Regions from separate parts of the Vannielia litorea genome, predicted to be linked through region 1. Evidence: riboswitches for the same ligand, from Rfam matches in the RefSeq annotation. Region 1 holds a riboswitch; the other holds the start of a gene.
The links. Region 1 has a riboswitch for cobalamin ahead of KUV38_RS18750 (TonB-dependent receptor plug domain-containing protein). Riboswitches for the same ligand answer to the same signal wherever they lie in the genome.
Positions count from the first base shown of each region.

Region 2: it holds a riboswitch for cobalamin, as region 1 does, so the genes downstream of both, nrdH (glutaredoxin-like protein NrdH) here and KUV38_RS18750 (TonB-dependent receptor plug domain-containing protein) in region 1, are expected to answer to the same signal.

Region 1 is NZ_JAHVJR010000003.1:62,424-67,518, forward strand. It holds gene rpsU (30S ribosomal protein S21) at 51-257, shown strand; gene KUV38_RS18740 (GNAT family N-acetyltransferase) at 492-1,163, shown strand; gene nhaA (Na+/H+ antiporter NhaA) at 1,262-2,488, shown strand; cobalamin riboswitch at 2,591-2,795, shown strand; gene KUV38_RS18750 (TonB-dependent receptor plug domain-containing protein) at 2,923-4,749, shown strand; gene KUV38_RS18755 (ABC transporter substrate-binding protein) at 4,793-5,095, shown strand, end outside.
Region 2 is NZ_JAHVJR010000001.1:1,879,830-1,884,924, reverse strand. It holds gene nrdE (class 1b ribonucleoside-diphosphate reductase subunit alpha) at 1-1,930, opposite strand, end outside; gene nrdI (class Ib ribonucleoside-diphosphate reductase assembly flavoprotein NrdI) at 1,912-2,340, opposite strand; gene nrdH (glutaredoxin-like protein NrdH) at 2,345-2,566, opposite strand; cobalamin riboswitch at 2,667-2,861, opposite strand; cobalamin riboswitch at 2,991-3,192, shown strand; gene KUV38_RS09310 (aromatic ring-hydroxylating oxygenase subunit alpha) at 3,308-4,537, shown strand; gene KUV38_RS09305 (hybrid-cluster NAD(P)-dependent oxidoreductase) at 4,543-5,095, shown strand, end outside.

The sequences.
Region 1 (5,095 bases):
GCCCTCCTGCAAATTCTTGCAACTCTAATCAGAAAGGTGGTGACAACCACATGCAGGTAAGCGTTCGTGACAACAACGTCGATCAGGCGCTTCGTGCTCTGAAGAAGAAACTTCAGCGCGAGGGTGTGTTTCGTGAGATGAAACTCAAGCAACACTTCGAGAAGCCGTCCGAGAAGAAAGCCCGTGAAAAGGCCGAAGCGATCCGCCGTGCGCGGAAGCTGGCTCGGAAAAAGGCCCAGCGCGAGGGGATGCTCTAAGCACCCATCGGCACACGAACGGCGAGGGCTCCGGCCCCCGCCTACGACGACCCCCGCGGCTCCGCCCGGGGGTTTGTTGTTTTTTGGGGTCAGGATGCGACCGCACCCCCCGATCCACCACAAGCCGTGCATCGCCGCCCCGGGGGGCGGGTCGGCGCTGCACGGCGCCTTCGGCTTGATTCCATGCGGGTGCTCCGCTCAAACGGTCTCCACAATCCCGCAGGAAGCTCCAGAATGCCCGACCACCCGCTCGACACCCCCGCCCGCGCCGCGCTTACCGGCCCCCACGCCCATCTCGCCCAGCGCCACGGCACCGCCCTGCGCTACGATCCCGGCCTCATCCCCTTCGCCGCCATCGACCCGGCCCACCCCGAAGACCTCACCACCCTCGCCGCCCCCGGCGAGCTGGCCGTCTTCCTGCAAACCGCCCCGGTCGCCGCCCTCCCCGGTTTCACCGAAGCCCTGCGCGCCGATGCCGTCCAGCTCACCAGCCAAACCCTGCCGCCCGCGCCGGACGACCCGCGCATCATCCCGCTCGGCCAGGCCGATGCTGCTGATATGCTGGCCCTCGCCGGGGCCACCAAGCCCGGCCCCTTCACCCTGCGCGCGCTGGAGCTGGGGCCGTTCTGGGGCATCCGCCACGAGGGCCGCCTCATTGCCATGGCCGGCACCCGCATGGCCGCACCCGGCTTCACCGAAATCTCCGGCGTCTGCACCGACCCCTCGGCGCGCGGGCAGGGCCTCGCCCGCCTGCTCTCGGCCCATGTCGCACATGCCATTGCGGTGACCGGCAACACGCCCTTCCTCCACGCCTTCGCGGCCAATCCGGCGGCAATCAAACTCTACGAGAGCCTCGGTTTCGCCATCCGCGCCGAGCTGGCCTGCGCGATCTTCCAGAAAACATGAGAAAAAAACTGCGACACCGCGCCTCACACGGTTGATCTGATCCGGCAGGGTTGCCATCTCGTTACGTAGGGAAGCTAAACGCGCAACAGGGACAGGGAATGCTCCGCAGAACACTCGATGAATTTTTCAGCTCCGATGCCGCCGGCGGTGTGGTGCTGATGCTCTCCGCCGTGGCCGCTCTCATGGTGGCCAACTCCTCGCTCAACCCTGAATACCAGGAATTTCTGGGCGCCTACATCGGCGTCACGGTGAACGGCGAGGGCATCGAGAAACCGGCGCTCCTGTGGATCAACGATGGCCTCATGGCCATTTTCTTCTTCCTCATCGGTCTCGAGCTGAAGCGCGAGCTGATGGAAGGCAAGCTGAAGAACCCCGCCGACGTGGTGCTGCCCGGCATGGCAGCGGTCGGCGGCATGGTGGTGCCTGCGGCAGTCTACGTGTTCTTCAACTGGGGCAACCCGGCCACCATCGGCGGCTGGGCCATTCCGGCGGCCACCGACATCGCCTTTGCGCTGGGCGTTCTGGCCCTGCTTGGCTCCCGCGTGCCCTCCTCCCTCAAGATCTTCCTGCTGACGCTGGCGATCCTCGATGACATGGGCGCCATCCTCATCATCGCCCTGTTCTACACCGCCAACCTTCAGGTTGATTACCTCTTCCTCGCCTGCATCCCGCTGGCGCTGATGATCTGGCGCAACCTGCGCGGGGCGCACCGCGTGGCCCCGATCCTGTTGCTCGGCGTGGTGATGTGGGTCTTCGTGCTCAAGTCCGGCGTGCACGCCACACTCGCCGGGGTGATCACCGCCTTCTGCATCCCGCTGAAGGACAAGTGGAACAAGTCGCCCCTGCACTCCATCGAGCACGGCCTCGCGCCCTACGTCCTCTACGTCATCGTGCCGCTCTTCGCCTTCGCAAATGCTGGCGTGGTGCTGCAGGGCATGTCGCTCTCGTCGCTGCTCGACCCTGTGCCGCTCGGCGTTGCGCTCGGCCTGATCGTCGGCAAGCAGGTGGGCGTCTTCGGCACCACATGGCTGATGGTCAAGACCGGGCTCGCCAAGCTGCCCTTCGGGGTCAACTGGATGCACATCTACGGCCTCGCCTGCCTCGCCGGGATCGGCTTCACCATGTCGCTCTTTATCGGCTCGCTATCCTTCTCGGATGCCGCCCTGATGAACGAGGTGCGCCTCGGCGTGCTGCTGGGCTCTGCCGTCTCGGCGGTGGTGGGCTTCCTCGTCCTGCGCGCGGCAACCAATGCCGGCAGCGGCGAAAAGGTCGAAGCGCTGAACCAGCCGGGCGCGGCAGAGCGGGCCGAGGCCGCGGCGGAGTAACCCGCGCTCAAGCCGTGCCGCGCCGCCCCGCACGGTGGCGCAGCACGGCCCCAGCCACCCAAAACCGTTAACAAATCCCTTGCGCGACTCCCCCGAGCCGCGCTAACCCGCCTCTGCTTCGGTTCGGGCGCAAGCCCGGAGCAAAAGGGAACGTGGTGCGGGGCAGAAGCCCCAAGGCCACGACTGCCCCCGCAACTGTAAGCGGAGAGCGAGGCCTGTGCGCCACTGGGGGAGCATCCCCCGGGAAGGCCGGCCAACTCGCGATGACCCGCAAGTCAGGAGACCTGCCGAGGCGATCACCCTGAACCCGTGCGGGGCGCACGGCGTGAGCGGTCAGTCCGTAGCGGTGACGAAAGCACCGTCCGCGGAACGCCTCGCATTCCAAAGACACCACGCCACAGCGGGCTCCGGCCCGACGCAGAAGGACTTTGGAGATGAACCGCCTCCTCGCCACCACCGCAGCCCTCGCGCTCTCCACCTCCGCGCTCTCCGCGCAGGAGAGCTACGACCTCGAAACCATCACCGTCACCGCCGACCTCTCCGACGGCACCGAAACCGACCGCACCGGCGCCACCGTCGAGGTGAGCACGCGGGAGGAGTTGGAAGCGGCAGGCGATGATGACCTTGCCACCTACCTCTCCCGCCAGCCGGGCCTTTCGCTGGCCGCATCGGGCGGGCCGGGCAGCCTCGCAGACATCCGGATGCGCGGCCTGCACCAGAAATACGTGAAGGTGCAGATCGACGGCATCGATGTGCTCGATCCGTCCTCTCCCTCCCCCTCCTACGACTTCGGCCTGATGGGCGTCTCCGGCCTCGGCCGCATCGAGGTGCTGAAGGGCTCGCAATCGGCCCAATACGGCTCCTCCGCCGTGGCCGGGGTGATCTCGCTCCAAAGCCGCCGCGCCACCGAAGAGGGCACCCACGTCTATCTGTCCGGTGAAATCGGCAGCTACGACAGCTTCGGCCTCGCCGCTACCGTCACAAGCCTCGGCGAGCGGCACAACTTCGCCGTCACGCTTGAACGCCTCGAGTTCGGCGGGTTCTCGTCTGCCGATGAAGAGGACGGCAACACTGAAGCCGATGGTTTCTCGTCGGTCCGGCTCTCGTTCAACGGCGAATACGCCCTGACCGACGCCCTCTCCATCGGGCTGTCCGGCTTTACCGAAAAGAGCACCGTCGCCATCGACGGCGGCTTTCCCTTCGGTGATACCGCCGAAGAGACAGATGGCACCTCGAACGGCTTGCGCGCCTTCGCCCGCTACGACGCCGGGGCCATCACCCATCAGTTCGAGGCCACCTATTACGACATTGAGCGCGACTATGCCGTGTCGGGCAACCGCTACGAAGGCGAGCGCCACGGGCTGCGCTACCTCGGCCAAGCCACGCTGTCGCCCTCGGTCCAGCTGAACTTCGGTGCCGACTACACGGAAGAAGACTTCACCTCCGCCACCTTCATCACCGCCACCGGCAAGCAGAACACCACAGGCGTCTTTGCCGAGGTCAACTGGGCCGCATCCAGCGAGCTCGATGTGTCGGCCGCCCTGCGCCACGATGCCCACAACCGCTTTGGTGGGCACACCACCGGTCGTCTGGCACTGGCCTGGCGCCCGCAGGAGGATCTGATCGTGCGGGCCGCACTGGCAACCGGCTTCCGCGCCCCCTCGCTTTATGAGCTCTACGCACCGATCTACGGTAACGACACCCTGACGCCCGAAACCTCGCGCAGCGCCGAGCTGGGCATCGAAAAGCGGCTTGGCGGCGACGATTTCGTCAAGGCCACGCTGTTCTACACAGAGGTCGATGACATGATCGGCTCCGATGCATTCTTCGTCTACACGCAGGTGCCCGGCACCTCTGTGAGCAAGGGGATCGAGCTGTCGGGCCGCAAGGCTCTGTCCGACAAGGTGTCGCTCTTCGGAAACTACACCTACACCGAAAGTGTGGATGAGAACGACCTGCGCGAATTGCGCGTGCCGCGTCACAACCTCGTCCTCGGTCTCGAGGCCGAGATCGCACCGCGCTGGAACGTCATCGGTGAACTCCAGCACGTTGCCGACACGCTCGACGTCGACGCGCAGACCTTCGCCACCATCGAGGGCGATGACTACACGGTCGTCAATGCGATGGTCACCTACGACGTGAGCGACAGTGCCGAAGCCTACTTCCGGATCGAGAACATCGGCGATGTCGAATACCAAACCGTCAACGGTTACGGCCAGTCCGACCGCGCCTTCTACCTCGGCCTCCGTGCCAAGTTCTAAGCACCTCGCCAGTGCGCTCGCGCTCTGGCTGGCGGGGGCCGTCATGGCCCTCGCCGCACCGCCCGAGCGGGTGGTGTCGATCAACCTCTGCACCGACCAGTTGGCCCTCGCCCTCGCCGCGCCGGGCCAACTCGTGTCGGTCACCCGCATGCTCCAGCGCGATGAGGAGGCAATGGCCGAGGCCGCCCGCGCCCTGCCGGGCAATTCCGCCCGCGCCGAAGAGGTCTACCTGCTCGCGCCCGATCTGGTGCTGGCAGGCAGCTTCACCGCGCCCGATACCCTTCGCATGCTCCAGCGCCTCGGCCTGACGGTCGAGGTATTCACCCCCGCCGAAACTCTCTCCGAC
Region 2 (5,095 bases), on a different contig from region 1:
CGATAATCGCCTCGGGGCCGATCTCATAGGCGTCGCGGTAGAACTCGAGGTTCTCACCGGTCATGTAGGGCGCGGGGTAGTAGACACGGCCGATCTTGCCCTCCTTGCGGATCTCCACCTTGGCGGTGATCGGGTGGATCGACGAAGTGGCGTAGTTGATGTAGCTGATCGAGCCGGTGGGCGGCACGGCCTGAAGGTTGCGATTGTAGAGCCCGTGCTCCATCACGTCGGCCTTCAGCGCGGCCCAATCCTTCTTGGTGGGCAGGGTGATGCCGAACTTCTTGAACAGCGCCTTCACCTCGGCGCTTTCGGGCCGCCAGGTGCGGCTGACGTATTTGTCAAAAAAGCTGCCATCGGCATAGGCTGACGCTTCGAACCCCTTGAACCAGCTGCCCTTTTCTTGCGCCAACGCGCAGGAGGCGGAGAGCGCATGATAGAGCACGGCGGCAAAATAGACGGAGGTGAACTCCACCCCCTCGGGCGAGCCATAGTGAATGCGCTCGCGGGCGAGGAAGCCGTGCAGGTTCATCTGGCCGAGGCCAATGGCATGGCCCTCGTCATTGCCCTTGCGGATCGAGGGCACGGAGTCGATGGCCGACATCTCGCTCACCGCGTTCAGCGCCCGGATCGCGGTGCCGACCGAGGCACCAAGGTCGCCGCCGTCCATCGCGCGGGCGATGTTCATGCTGCCGAGGTTGCAGGAAATATCGGTGCCCATCTGCGCATAGCTCAGATCGTCATTGAACGCCGAGGGTTCGTTGACCTGAAGGATCTCGGAGCAGAGGTTCGACATGGCGATGCGGCCCGCGATCGGGTTGGCCTTGTTCACCGTGTCCTCGAACATGATGTAGGGATAGCCGCTCTCAAACTGGATCTCGGCCAGCGTTTGGAAGAAGGCGCGGGCGTTGATCTTCTTCTTCCGGATCTTCGGGTTGTCGACCATCTCGTCGTATTTCTCGGTGACAGAAATCTCCGAGAAGGCGCAGCCATAGACCTTTTCAACGTCATGGGGCGAGAAGAGGTACATGTCCTCGTTTTTCTTCGCCAGCTCGAAGGTCACATCGGGGATCACCACGCCAAGGCTCAGCGTCTTGATGCGGATCTTCTCGTCGGCGTTCTCGCGCTTGGTGTCGAGAAAGCGCAAAATATCGGGGTGGTGCGCGTTCAGATACACCGCCCCCGCCCCCTGCCGCGCGCCCAGCTGATTGGCATAGCTGAAGGAATCCTCCAGCAGCTTCATCACCGGGATCACGCCGGAAGACTGGTTCTCGATCCCTTTGATCGGCGCACCGTGCTCGCGGATGTTGGTCAGCATCAGGGCGACGCCGCCGCCACGCTTGCTCAGTTGAAGCGCCGAGTTGATGCCGCGCCCGATGCTCTCCATGTTGTCTTCTAGCCGCAGCAGGAAGCACGAAACGAACTCGCCCCGCGCCTTCTTGCCGGCGTTCAGGAAGGTGGGCGTCGCGGGCTGGAAGCGGCCGGAGAGGATCTCTTCCATCAGCTGCATGGCCAGCGCCTCCTCACCGCGCGCCAGCGCGAGCGCGTTCATCACCACCCGGTCCTCGTAACGCTCGAGGTAACGCTGCCCGTCCCGCGTTTTCAGCGTGTAGGAGGTGTAATACTTGAAGGCGCCGAGGAAGGTCGGAAAGCGGAACTTCTTTCCGTAGGCCGCATCCCAGATCGCCCGCTGGAAGTTCTTGGAGTACTGGTCCAGCACCTGCGGCTCGTAATAGCCCTCGTCCACGAGGTAGCCGAGCTTCTCGTCAAGCGAGTGGAAGAACACCGTGTTCTGGTTGACGTGCTGCAGGAAGTACTGCCGCGCGGCCATCTTGTCGGCCTCGAACTGGATCTTTCCCTCGGCGTCGTAGAGGTTCAGCATCGCGTTCAGCGCGTGGTAGTCGAGGCCCTGCGTCAGGCTGGCGTCAAGCATTGTGTTCCCCAGAATGTGTCGAGCCCGGCGCGGATGCGGGCGATGTCGGTTTCGGTGCCTGCCAGCTCGAAACGGTAGAGCAGCGGCACGTTGCACTTGGCGGCAATCACCCCGCCCGCGCGGGCGAAGGTGGCGCCGAAATTGCGGTTGCCCCCGGCGATCACGCCGCGCAGGAGCGCCCGGTTCTCAGCCCGGTTCAAGAAGGCGATGACCGGCTTGGCCACCGCGCCCCGGCCTTCGCCGTCGGCATAGGTCGGGGTGATGAGCACGAAGGGCGCGGTGACCTGTGGCACCGGTGCCGTCGCGCTCATCGGCAGGCGGGTGGCGGGGAGGTCCAGCTTCTCCACCAGACGGGCGGTGTTGCCCGACCCGCTGGAGAAGTAAACCAGATGCCCCCGCGCCGCGCTCATCGGCTCAGGAGAGCCGGCCGATCATGTCGGGGCGGAACCCGGCCCAGTGGTCGTCACCGGCAACGACGACGGGAGCCTGCCGGTAGCCGAGGCCCTGCACCATCTCCATCGCGGTTTCGTCCTCGGTGAGGTCGATCACGTCAAACGGCAGGCCGCGGGCCTCGAGGGCGCGGGTGGTTGCGGTGCACTGCACGCAGGCGGGTTTGGAATAGACGGTGATGGTCATGTTTTTGTCCCCTTGGGTCTTGCCTGATTTTTTCCGGCGGTGGGGACACGGAGACGGGGCTCTGCCTGATGCCCGCCTGCGCGCCCGGGCCCTCCGCCGCGGTCGTCGTTCATGCTCTGGCAGGTCTCCTGACTTTGCGGCTCGAGCGCCGGTGGTTCGCCTTCCCGGTGTTGATTCACCAGTGGATTTGAACCGCGACTCGCCGCTTACAGTTGCGGGGGCAGTGCCGGATTTACACCGGCTTCCCTCTTCGCCCCCGAGTCTTCCCGGGGGAACCAAAGCTCCACCATATTGGGCGGCAGGGCAGAGGGGTGTCAACATCTAGTGGTGTGCTCAGCGCGATTATTCTGTGGATGAATTTCGGGGCGTGTCTTTTTCACCGCGCGCTGCGTCGCAAACCGTGTATCCCGGCGGCCCCTCTGCGCGTATCACGGAGCTACAGGGTGCGGGCCGACAGGCTCGAGAATTGGGAAGCCGGTGCAACTCCGGCACTGCCCCCGCAACGGTAAAGCCGTGATGGGGCGTGGCAAGGCCACTGGGCGGGAGGAGCCCGGGAAGGTGCCGCGCTTCGGCCCCGCAAGGGCCACGGCCAAGTCCGGAAACCAGCCCTTGTGGAACACGTCGAACCGCGGGTGGCGGTCATGGCGCCTGACGGGTCGGCTCCTCCCCGCCGCGCCTGAAACGGCTCCTGTCTGCCCTCCGCCCCAACGGGCCCGCAGCGCGCGGCCGGAGACCTGAGAGATGAGCCAAGCGATCCACGAGCTGCTTGCCCGGCACCGGCCCGGCCATGCGCTGGAGCAGCCGTTCTATACCGACCCGGGCATCTTCCGCACGGATATGGAGACCATCTTCTACCGCGAGTGGCTCTTCGCGATCCCAGCCTGCGAGCTGGAGAAAACCGGCAGCTACGTGACCCAGCAGATCGGCGCTTACAACGTGGTGCTGGTGCGCGGCGCCGATGGCGAGATCCGGGCCTTCCACAACACCTGCCGTCACCGTGGCTCGGTGCTCTGCAAGCACGAGCGCGGGGTAGGGCCCAAGCTGGTCTGCCCCTACCACCAGTGGACCTACGAGCTCGATGGCCGCCTGCTCTGGGCGCGCGACATGGGGCCGGATTTCGACGCCAGCCAGCATGGGCTGAAGCCAGTCCACTGCCGCAACCTCGCCGGGCTGATCTACATCTGTCTTGCCGAGGAGGCGCCCGATTTCGAGGCCTTCGCCGCCAAGGTCGGCCCCTATCTGGCACCCCACGATCTGGGCAACGCCAAGGTCGCGCACCAGAGCTCGATCATCGAGAACGGCAACTGGAAGCTGGTCTGGGAGAACAACCGCGAATGCTACCACTGCGCGGGCAACCACCCCTCGCTCTGCCGGACCTTCCCCGAAGACCCGGTGATTGGTGGCGTGGCGGCCGATGGCAGCTGTCCGGCCCCCGTCGAGGCGCATTTCGCGCGGCTGGAGGGCATGGGCGCGCCATCGCGTTTCTTCCTTGACCCGCAGGGCACCTACCGTGTTGCGCGGATGCCGCTGCTCGAAGGGGCGGAGAGCTACACGATGGACGGCAAGATCGCCGTAACCAAGCGGCTCGGCCACATCCCGGCGCGGGATGCGGGTACGCTGCTGCTTTTCAGCTACCCCACCACCTGGAACCATTTTCTGAGCGACCACTCCATCACCTTCCGCGTGACCCCGATCTCGCCGATGGAGACCCGTGTCACCACAACATGGCTGGTCCACAAGGACGCGGTCGAAGGCGTGGATTACGACCTCAAGCGCCTTACCGAGGTCTGGACCCACACCAACGACGAAGACCGCGAAGTGGTCGAGAACAACCAGCGTGGCATCAACTCGCCGGTCTATGAGCCGGGGCCCTATTCGGCGGTGCAGGAAGACGGGGTGATCCAGTTCGTCGCGTGGTATTGCGCCACGCTGGCCCGCGCCCTGCCACCGCTGCGCGTGGCGGCGGAGTAGGGCGCATGAACGACCTGACCCCGATCACCGGCCAGAGCATCTGGAAAGACAGCGAGCCGCTCGAATGCGTGGCCGTCATCCCCGAGGTGCCCAACACCGCAAGCTTTGCCTTCCGCGCGCCTTCGGGGGCGATTTTCGACTATCTGCCGGGCCAGTTCATCACCCTTGAGCTGCCCACGCCGCAGGGCTTGGTGCACCGCACCTATACCATTTCCTCCTCGCCCTCCCGGCCCCGGTCGATCTCGGTCACGGTGAAAGCGCAGGAAGGCAGCATCGGCACCCGCTGGATGCTCGATCACCTGAAGCCCGGCATGCAGATCCGCGCTTTCGGCCCGGCGGGGCTGTTCAGCCACATGAACCACCCGGCGAAGAAGTATCTCTTCATCTCAGCGGGCAGCGGCATCACCCCGTCGATGGCGATGACCACCTTCATGTGGGATATCGGCACCGAGCCCGACATCGTCTTCATCAACTGCGCCAAGCGCCCCTCCGAGATCATCTTTCGCGAGCGGCTGGAGCACATGGCCAGCCGGGTGCCGGGCATCGTGCTGAAATGGG